DNA from 3 places in the Saccharopolyspora mangrovi genome. Region 2 is predicted to be linked to each of the others. Evidence: riboswitches for the same ligand, from Rfam matches in the RefSeq annotation. Region 2 holds a riboswitch; each other region holds the start of a gene.

Region 1 (3,266 bases), on a different contig from region 2:
GCCACCAGCAGCACGATCCGCAGCCGCCCGACGTGGACACCCAGCGCCGCGGCCGTTTCCTGGCCCAGCGCGAAGGCGTCCAGCGCACCGGCGCGCGCCAGGCACAGCAGCAGGCAGACCGCGCACACCGCGCCCGAGACCGCCACGTCGTTCCACCGCGCACCCGACAGCGAGCCGAGCAGCCAGAACAGCACGCCCCGGGTCTGCTCGGCATCGGCCGAGGTGATCATCACGAACGACGTCAGCGCCGAGAACAGCTGCGTGCCCGCCACTCCGGCCAGCACCAGGTGCGTGGTGGTCCCGCCCGCCAGCGCGCCCAGCGTCATCACCAGCGCGAAGGCCACCAGCGCCCCGGCGAACGCACCGGCGGTCAGGCCGAGCGCACCGGCTCCGAGCCCGAGGATCACCACCAGCACCGCACCGGTCGAGGCGCCGGCCGACACGCCCAGCAGGAACGGATCGGCGAGCGGGTTGCGCAGCAACGACTGCAGCACCGCGCCGCACATCCCCAGCCCCGCACCGCAGATCGCCGCGAGCGCCGCGCGCGGCAATCGCAGCTGCCACACGATCCCCTGGCCGATCGTCGACACGTCGGTCTCGCCGAGCCCGAGCCGCGCGCCCACCACTCCGGCGACGTCGGCGACCGACAGCGGAGCCGGGCCGAGGGTGACGGCCACGGCCATCGACAGCAGCAGCGCCGGGATCCCTGCCAGCACGATCAGCGGGGCCGGCAGGCGACCGGTCCTCACCTGCGCTCCAGCTCGGCGAGCCGGTCGGCCAGCCGCTCGATGCCGGTGATGGTGCGCAGGCTGACGTTCATCTCGGTGCCGGTCATGCTCATCCACCGGCCCACGCGCACGGCGGGAAGCTGCGACATCGCGGGGTCGGTGCGCAGGAACTGCTGCTTGGCCGCGAGGGAATCGCCCTCGCCGTCGCGGGTCAGGTCGCCGAGCACCAGCAGGTCCGGGTCGCGGGCGAGCACGTCCTCCCACGAGACCTGCGGCCACATCGACCGCACGTCGTCGTAGGCGTTGCGCACCCCCAGCGCGCGGGTCATGATCGCCGGCGACCCGGTGGACCCGGCCATGTAGGGCGATTCGGTGCGCGCGAACCAGAACAGCACCGAGGTGTCCTTGATGGACGGTGCCTTGCGCTGGGCGGCGGCGACCCGCTGCTGCAGCTGCGCGACCAGCGCTTCACCGCGCTCTTCGACGTCGAAGAGCGTCGCGATCTCGCGCACCTCGCGGTAGATGTCGTCGAGCTCGACCGGATCGCCCAAAGGCGCTTCCTCCGGCAGGCAGTTGGACGGGGAGAGGTAGGTCGGCACGCCGAGCTCGGCGAAGCGCTCCCGCGCGGCCACGCCCTCGTCGGTGAACACCGCCCGGTAGGCGCCCAGCACCACGTCCGGTTCGGTGGCCAGCACCGATTCGAACGACGGGTTCTTGTCGGAGAGCTTGGGCACCCTCGCGTTTTCGGCGGCCAGCGCCGGGTCGACCGGATCGGTCCAGGTCGCGGTGCCCACCATCCGGTCGGCCAGTCCCAGCGACAGCATGATCTCGGTGGTCGACTGGTTCAGGCTCACCGCCCGCTCGGGCGGCTCGGACACCGAGACCTGCCCGTCGCAGTTGGGGAACGACACCCGAGGGGGAGCGGACTCCGTGGCAGGTGCGGAGCAGGCGGCGAGTGCGGTGGCGCAGAGCAGCATCAGGCCCGTGCGCGTCCAGCGTAAGAACACGTCGTGCGGAAATCCTCACCCCAGGCCCATGCGCGAGACCTGGTCGGCCGAATTCCCGGAACCGGGTGCGGAACCGGGGAGCCGGCAGGTCTTCGGGCTCGGGCCCCACCGGGCGAACCGCCTTCCCGGATCGAGTGCGATCCAGTGGCTCGGGCTCGCCCGTCACCCCTACCGCTGCGCGTCAGCTCCGGCTTCCGACCGGATTCCCATCGGCCACACGTGGCACGACCGGCTCGCGACCGAGTCTAACCGGCAGGGGTGCGGTCGATCCGGCGGCCGTTGCGCCAGATCACATCGATGTCCCGGACCGCCCGCACATCGCGGGTGGCGTCGCCGTTGACCAGCAGCAGGTCCGCGCGCCTGCCGGGCTCGAGCACACCTCGATCGGTCAGGCCGAAGCGCTCGGCCGGTGCGCCGGTGGCCGCGCGCAGGGCGGCGACCGGAGGCAGGCCCGCCTCGGCGAGCAGGCCGATCTCGGAGAGCAGGCTCGCACCCCGCGCCACACCGGGATTGCCGAGGTCGGTGCCCGCCAGGATCGTCACGCCCGCCCGGTGCAGGGCGCCGACGTTGGCCGCGGCGGCGCGGTGGGCATGCAGGTGATTCCGTCGACCCGCAGCCCGTCTCGCTGCTCCTGCGAGAGGTGCGGCGCGATCAACGGGTCGTTGAGCACCCGCCCGGCTTCACCCGCGCAGCCGATGCCGTTGAACACGCTCAGCGTGGCGGTGACGAAGGCGCCGCTGCGCGCGGCGATGTCGAGGGTCTGCTCGCTGATCGGGTCGCCGGGAACGTGGGCCAGGCCGTCGGCTCCGGCGGCCAGCGCGGCCCCGGCGTCGCGCCGCGTGGTGGTGTGCACGACGCAGCGCGCACCCCGCCGGTGCGCGGCCTCCACGGCCAGCGCGACCTGCTCTCGGGTGAGCGTGGGCATCCGCTCGTCGCCGTAGAGGCTGCCGTCCTCGCGGATCACCTTGATGTAGTCCGAGCCCTCGGCCAGCCGGTCGGCGACGAACGCGTCGATCTCGGCCCGACCGGCGCCGGGTGAGACCGTCGGGATCGGGCCGAACTGGGTGCCGCGCCCGTCCGGGACGGTGAGCAGCGTGCCCGCCGTCCACAGGTCCGACAGCGGGTTCGGCGCGGTCGACTCGGGCAGCCCCTTGTAGGGGCCGAGCTGGTCCAGGAACCCGAACATGTCCAGTTCGGTGTTCGCCCACCCCAGTCGTGCGCTGCTTCGACCAGGAAACCACCGCGGTCAAGACCGCGCGTCGGAATCCACTGTGGACTACTGGTGGGTGCCGCCGTCGATGCGGATCTCGGTTCCGGTGATGAAGGCGCCGTCGTCGGAGGCCAGCATCGCGATCACGCCGGCCACGTGCTCGGGCGGGGCGAAGCCGCTGCCCAGCGCGGGGGAGAGCTTGGTGAACAAGTCCCAGTCGGTGTCGGCGGGCAGCTTGTCGGCGGTGGTCTCGGTGATGCCGCTGCGAATCCCGCCCGGCACCAGGGAAACCGCGCGCAGCCCCTGCTTGGCGTACTCGAG
Region 2 (3,266 bases):
CCGACCTTGCCGCCGAAGACCTGCTTGGCGCGCAGGATCGCCAGCACGTCGTTGACCAGCTCCTCGTCCCGCGGCGCGCGGCCGAGGATGTGCAGGCCGTCGCGGATCTGCACGTCCTTGATCTCGCACAGGTAGCCGTCGATGTGCATCACGAAGTCGTCGAAGGACTCCGCGTCCGGCTGGCCCTCCTGGTGCAGGTCGTGGTGCAGCTCGGCCTGGGTGACCAGCTCCCAGATCTGGTTGCGCAGCGCCGGTTTCTTCTCCGGGTCCAGGTCGGTGACCAGCGCGTACTCGTCGAGCAGCTGCTCCAGCTTGGCGATGTCGCCGTAGGCGTCGGCGCGCGCCATCGGCGGGATCATGTGGTCCACCACGGTCGCGTGGCCGCGCCGCTTGGCCTGCGTGCCCTCGCCCGGGTCGTTGACGATGAACGGGTACACGAACGGCATGTCGCCCAGCACCGCGTCCGGCGCGCAGTCCGCGGCCAGCCCGAGGCCCTTGCCGGGCAGCCACTCCAGCGTGCCGTGCTTGCCCAGGTGGATCACCGCGTGCGCGCCGAAGTCCTCGGCCAGCCAGCGGTAGGCCGCCAGGTACTGGTGCGAGGGCGGCAGGTCCGGGTCGTGGTAGATCGCGATCGGGTTCTCGCCGAACCCGCGCGGCGGCTGGATCAGGATCACCACGTTGCCGAACCGCAGCGCCGCGACGTAGAGGTGGCCCTCGTCGTCGACGTAGAGGCTGCCGGGCGGGGCGCCCCAGTGCTCGGTCATCGACGCGCGCAGCTCCTCGGGCAGCGCGTCGAACCACTCGCGGTAGCGGGTCGCCGGGACGCGGATCGCGGCCTCGGCCATCTGCTCCTCGGTCAGCCACTCCACGTCGTGACCACCGGCGGAGATGAGCCGGTGGATCAGGGTGTCGCCGTCCAGACCGGCCACGTCCAGCCCGCCCAGGTCGTAGCCGGCCTCCTCCAGCGCGCGCAGCAGCACGACCGCCGATGCCGGGGTGTCCAGGCCGACGGCGTTGCCGACGCGGGAGTGCTTGGTCGGGTACGACGAAAGCACCACGCCGAGGCGCTTGGCGGAATTGTCCACGTGCCGCAGCCGCGCCAGCGACACCGCCGTGGAGGCCACGCGGGCCGCGCGCTCCGGGTCGGCGACGTAGACCGGGATGCCCTCCGGGCCCTCCTCCTTGAAGGAGAACGGAACGCTGATCAGCCGGCCGTCGAACTCCGGCACGGCGACCTGCATCGCCGCGTCCATCGGCGACAGCGCGGCGTCGCTGTCGGCCCACACCGCGCGGCTGGTGGTCAGGCACAGACCCTGCAGCACGGGGATGTCGAGTTCGGCCAGCGCACCGGCGTCCCAGGAGTCCTCGTCACCGCCCGCGCTGGCGTCCGCGGCCACGGCACCGCCCGCGGCGAGCACGGTGGCGATCAGCGCGTCGCAGCCCGCCAGCAGCTCGCGCAGACCGGCGGCGTCGGACAGGCCGCGCAGCGAGCCGCAGAACACCGGCACGACGTTGGCGCCGGCGGATTCGACCTGGTCGGCGAGGGTGTCGACGAACGCGGTGTTGCCGGACAGCGCGTGCGCCCGGTAGAAGACGACGCCGATCGTCGGCCGCGACGGGTCGTGCGCGCGCTCGCCGTGCAGGCCGAACTCGGGCATCGACTGCGGCTCGGTGAACCCGGTGCCGGTCAGCAGCACCGTGTCGGACAGGAAGTTCGCCAGCTGCGCGAGGTTCTCCGGGCCGCCTTCGACCAGGTAGGCCAGGGCCTGCGTGGCCACACCGGCGGGCACCGTGGACAGCGTCATCAGCTCGGCGTCCGGGGTCGCCTCGCCGCCCAGCGCCACGGTCGGCAGGCCCGAGGCCAGCACCGCGTCGAGGCCCTCCTCCCAAGCGCGACGACCGCCCAGCAACCGGACGACCACGACGTCGACGTCCTCCAGCAGCGCCGGGACGTCCTCGGCGGCCACCCGGGAGGGGTTGGCGACGCGGTAGTCGGCCTCGGCGGCACGCGCGGCCAGCAGGTCGGTGTCCGCAGTGGACAGCAGCAGAACTCGGGCGTCGCGGGCAGGCTCGCTCACGGTGATCCTCTCTCGGGGTGCGCGCCCCGGCGGGGGGGTCACGGCGGCAGGAGTTCCTGGCTCCCGGATCCTCGCGGTGTCCCCGCCTTCCAGCCCGTCAGGGCCGTGGCTGCCAGGGGTCCGCTCCCCGGTCACAGTGGCGCGACCGCCCCGGCCTCACACCGGGTTCCTCCACGTCACCGCCGTACTGGCGCAGCCATCCTATCGACCGCGCGATCAGGGACCACCCATCACACGATTTCGCGAGAAAGATCTCCTCTGGAGGAGCACCTCAACTTGCGTGGCGGTGCGGGTAGCGGAAACCCCCGAACGGGAAAGCGCAGCGCCTTCGTGGACTCCGTGCGCCGCTCCTTGAGCATTTCGAACACGCGGCGTCACGGCGTACTCGCCGCGAAGACGCTCAGAAATCCCCCGCAGGGGAGGGCACCGCGGTGCCAGTGCCTCAGGTGGAGGAAGAGAAACCGGCTTCGCCGGTTGCCTGACGTCAGTACCCGGCCGCGACGTCGACCAGGCCCAGGAGGGGTTGGCCGGCCATGTGGCGGCGGATGTTCTCCTCGACGCGGCGGGCCAGCGCGGGCATCTGCAGCGAGGGCGGGTTCGCGGTGTGCGGCGAGATCAGCGCGCGCGGGTGGCTGAACAGGGGGTGCCCGTCGGGCAGCGGCTCGGGGTCGGTCACGTCGAGGGCGGCACCGCCGATCCGACCCGCGTCCAGGGCCTCGACCAGCGCTTCGGTGTCGACGAGGGATCCCCGGGCGATGTTGATCAGCCACGCGCCGGACTTCATCGCCTCGAGCGCGGCCGCGTCGACGAGCTTCGAGGTGGCCGAGGTCGCCGGAGCCGCCACCACGACGAAGTCGGACTCGGCGAACACCTCGCGGACTCCCCCGGCGTCCTCCGCGGGCCAGGTCCGCTCGGCACCGAGCACCGGCTTGCCGGAGCGGTTCACCGCCAGCACCCGCACGCCGAAGGGACGCAGCATCTCGATCAGCGCCTTGCCGATCCCACCTGCACCGATGATGCCGACGGTCGATCCGGTGAGGCTGCGCATGCCCTCCGGGCGCTGCCAGCTGGTGGCGCGGGCCATCGTCGCCAGCTGCCGCGCGCCGGTGAGCATCAGCCCGAGCGTGTGCTCGGCGACGGTCTGCGCGAAGGTGCCGGCGGCCGAGGTGAAGGTGAGGTCCTCGCGCA
Region 3 (3,266 bases), on a different contig from region 2:
GAATCGCGCCGAAGCCCAGATACTGCCCGGCCACCACCCGCACAGCACCCGCAGGGTGACCAGCGGCTTGGCCGAAGAACAGCGCCAGGATCACGACGTCATCGATGTTGGTCACCGCGAACATGCCCACGGCCTGCCCGACCAGCGTCAGCTCCACCGCAACCTTCCCACCGCATCCCTCTGCCGCGGCGATCCCACGTGGTCGATGGCGCCTGCGCGAACCACCGCTCTGCTTCCCTCAGCATCCGTCTCGTGACGTCGGTGCTAGGTCGCCAACGCCTCCGTCGGTGCTTCGGTGCGGTTGGGTTCGTTGAGCAGGCCGAAGGAGAAGCCGAGCGCCGCCCACATGCCGGCGAGTTCCGCGAGTGACGCGAGCCGGAACTGCCACAACAACGCGGCGGGAACGTCGGCCGGTATCGGATCGGGGTTGGCAGGCCAGGCCCACAGCGCAACGCCGGTGAGGACTACCGTCGCTGCCGCGGTGGCGGTGACCGACGAGCTCGGACTCCACCCGCGCGCGGCCAAGTAGCCGCGCAGGTGATGGGCTGCGAGCACGATCACGATCCCTGCGGCGATGAACGAGAAGTACGCCAGCGTGCGGCCCGACACCGACTCGGTCTCACCGACACCGGGCGGGTTCGCCGGGTACTTCACCGCGGGCAGCAGCGACACCGCGAAGAATCCCACCGCGGTCAGCTGCAGGCTGCGCCCGAAGTCGGTGCGCGCGGTCATCCGATGCCGGACGCTGGCGAACACCACCGCGAAGATCACACCGATGGCCACGCCCACCAGCACGGCGGCGACCATGCCGCCGACCACCTGGACAGGCCGGGAGAACATCTCCTCGTGCGCGTGCTCGCCCGAGGCGTGCGAGCGCGCTTCCTCGATCCCCAGCGATGCCTGGAGCGGGGCTTGCACCAGCAGCATTGACATCAGCGCTGCGGTCAGACCGGCGAACGCACCCGCGAGCAGACCGCGCCGGAGGACCGCGTTGAACGGCGAGCTCATCACACCCCCGCTCAGTGGCACGGAACGCCGAGGGCGTGCCTGCCGTCGTGGGTGAACTCGTGCACGACATCGGCGGCCTGCGCGAGCAGGAGGCCGTTGTCCTGCAACACGACGTACAAGCCCACCAGGGCGAACGCGGCGAGCGCCCAAGCCCAGGCCGGAACGTGGATCCGCGGTGCGGCAGCGGACAGCGCAGGAGCGGTCATGTCGAATCCTCTTTCCATCTCTCGTGGAACTCGGTGCGTGCCGCAGCCGGTCTCCTGGCTTCCGGATCGACGCTTCCCCTGGCCTTCCCAGTCACCTGCCGGCGTCCAGTGGCGTTGTCGGGGTCGCTTCCCGGTCACAGTGGCGAGGACCACGCCGGATTTCCACCGGCTTCCCGTGCACTGCGGCATCCGGAACGGTAGAGGGAGATCGGGGCGGGCACAACAGCCGATCCAGCGACGAACGTCACCGCGCGGCTCGCGCACGCCGGCGTTCAGGTGCAATGGCCTCGTGGACGATTCGACCGCTCGCCTGCTCGCCCGCTGCACCCGATCGCTCGCTCGGGCACCCGAGCAGCCTGCGAAACTCGTGCCGTGGCCGGAGTTCTGCCGTCCGCTTTCGGGCCTGCTGTCCTGCAACGTGCGGGAATGGCAGCGGCTGGGCGGTTTTCACCACCACCGGGCGGCAACCGTTCTCGTCGCCTTCCGCGCGTCCTGGCTCGCGTTGTGCGCGACGGTTCCCGAACACCACCTGGGTCTGCCCATCCCCTCGCTGACCACCGCACACGCCGCGCTCGACGATCGGGGAATGTTGCTAGGACTCGCCCTCGATTCCCGGAGCACTCAACACGCCTGGTGGGCCACCGTTTCCGAATTCCTCTCACCCCTCACCGAAGGGCTGGCCTCCCTGGACGGCCCGCCACCCGGCAGCGACCAGTACTGGGGAAACGCGGTCGGCTTGATCGGTGAAGTGCTCCGGCGCATGGCCATCGACGGAGCCGGCGGGAACGTCTTCGACACCGCCGTCGAGCTGCGCGGCGCCACCGGACGCGAGGACCTGCTCGACCTCAGCGCCACACCACGGGGTCTGCACTCCCGGCGCCGGACTTGCTGCCAGCTGTGGCGCGCCAACGCCGGGTATTGCACCGAGTGCGTGCTCCACAACGCACCCCGATCCAGGCGGAACCAACGCGGGTGAGCCTCAACCGATCAGGACACCGGTAGCCCGACGAGGGCTGCTGCGGCGCCGAGTCCGGCGCAGATCCCCAACACCCGCAGCATCGGCCAGCGCAGGGCGAACACGAGCACGAGAGCGATCGCGGTGATGGCGGCTGCGACGGGTCGCACGCTGGCCAGATCGGGCAGGTTCAGCGCCAGGGGCCCGACTCGCTGGAGATGCGTACCGGCGAACAGGGTGTGGCCTGCGAAGTACAGGGCGAGGTTGGCGATCACACCGACCACAGCAGCGGTGATGCCGGTCAGCGCAGCCGACAGCGCGTGGTTGTGGCGGAGGCGTTCGACGTGCGGGGCGCCCAGCAGGATGAACAGGAAGCACGGCACGAACGTCACCCACGTCGTCAGCAGCGCGCCCAGCACGGCGGCGACCCACGGGTTGAGCGTCCCCGGGTTGTTGTAGGCGCCGAGGAAGGCGACGAACTGCACCACCATGATCAGCGGTCCCGGCGTCGTCTCGGCCAACGCCAGGCCCCGCACCATGTCCGACGCCGACAGCCAGCCGTAGACCTCCACGGCGCGCTGCGCGACGAAGGCCAGCACGGCGTAGGCGCCACCGAAGGTGACCAGGGCCGTGCCGGAGAAGAACACCCCTTGCGTGGTGAACACGCTGCCCGCACCGGTGAACAGGGCGACCGCTGCGACCGGCAGCGCCCAGGCAATCAGGCCGACAGCCAGGATCTGCAGCCCGCGGCGCAGCGAAGGGGTCTCGTGGTGCAGGGCGTCGTCGGACATCAACGGTGCCGCACCGTCATCGGCGCCGTTGCTCTCGGCGCGGTTCATGATGTGCGGAGCGAACCGGGCCAAGAGCCAGCCGATCAGGCCGGCGACGGCGATGACGATCGGGAAGGCGATGCCGAGCACGGCGATGGCCACGAACGCTCCGCCGGCCAGCGCGACGAGCGCGGGATGGCCCAGCGCTCGCCGTCCCACCCGGACCACGGCCTGGGCGACGATGGCCACCACCGCCGGCGCCAGACCGGCGAAGATCGCGGTGACCGCGGTCGTGTCACCGAAGGCCACGTAGATCGCCGACAACCC

What was found. Region 2 has a riboswitch for cobalamin ahead of cobN (cobaltochelatase subunit CobN). Riboswitches for the same ligand answer to the same signal wherever they lie in the genome.
Region 1: another riboswitch for cobalamin. It lies ahead of R4I43_RS32795 (ABC transporter substrate-binding protein); the one in region 2 lies ahead of cobN (cobaltochelatase subunit CobN).
Region 3: another riboswitch for cobalamin. It lies ahead of R4I43_RS03130 (CbtB domain-containing protein); the one in region 2 lies ahead of cobN (cobaltochelatase subunit CobN).

What each region holds. Positions count from the first base shown of each region.
Region 1 is NZ_JAWLNX010000039.1:6,123-9,388, forward strand. It holds gene R4I43_RS32790 (FecCD family ABC transporter permease) at 1-749, opposite strand, end outside; gene R4I43_RS32795 (ABC transporter substrate-binding protein) at 746-1,735, opposite strand; cobalamin riboswitch at 1,802-1,983, opposite strand; partial or broken gene R4I43_RS32800 (amidohydrolase family protein) at 1,981-2,337, opposite strand; gene R4I43_RS32805 (amidohydrolase family protein) at 2,274-2,921, opposite strand; gene R4I43_RS32810 (SDR family NAD(P)-dependent oxidoreductase) at 3,012-3,266, opposite strand, start outside.
Region 2 is NZ_JAWLNX010000003.1:177,491-180,756, reverse strand. It holds gene cobN (cobaltochelatase subunit CobN) at 1-2,078, opposite strand, end outside; cobalamin riboswitch at 2,130-2,249, opposite strand; gene R4I43_RS05745 (D-isomer specific 2-hydroxyacid dehydrogenase family protein) at 2,563-3,266, opposite strand, start outside.
Region 3 is NZ_JAWLNX010000002.1:108,982-112,247, forward strand. It holds gene R4I43_RS03120 (cadmium resistance transporter) at 1-157, opposite strand, end outside; gene R4I43_RS03125 (CbtA family protein) at 265-1,008, opposite strand; gene R4I43_RS03130 (CbtB domain-containing protein) at 1,020-1,214, opposite strand; cobalamin riboswitch at 1,242-1,414, opposite strand; gene R4I43_RS03135 (hypothetical protein) at 1,504-2,190, shown strand; gene chrA (chromate efflux transporter) at 2,202-3,266, opposite strand, start outside.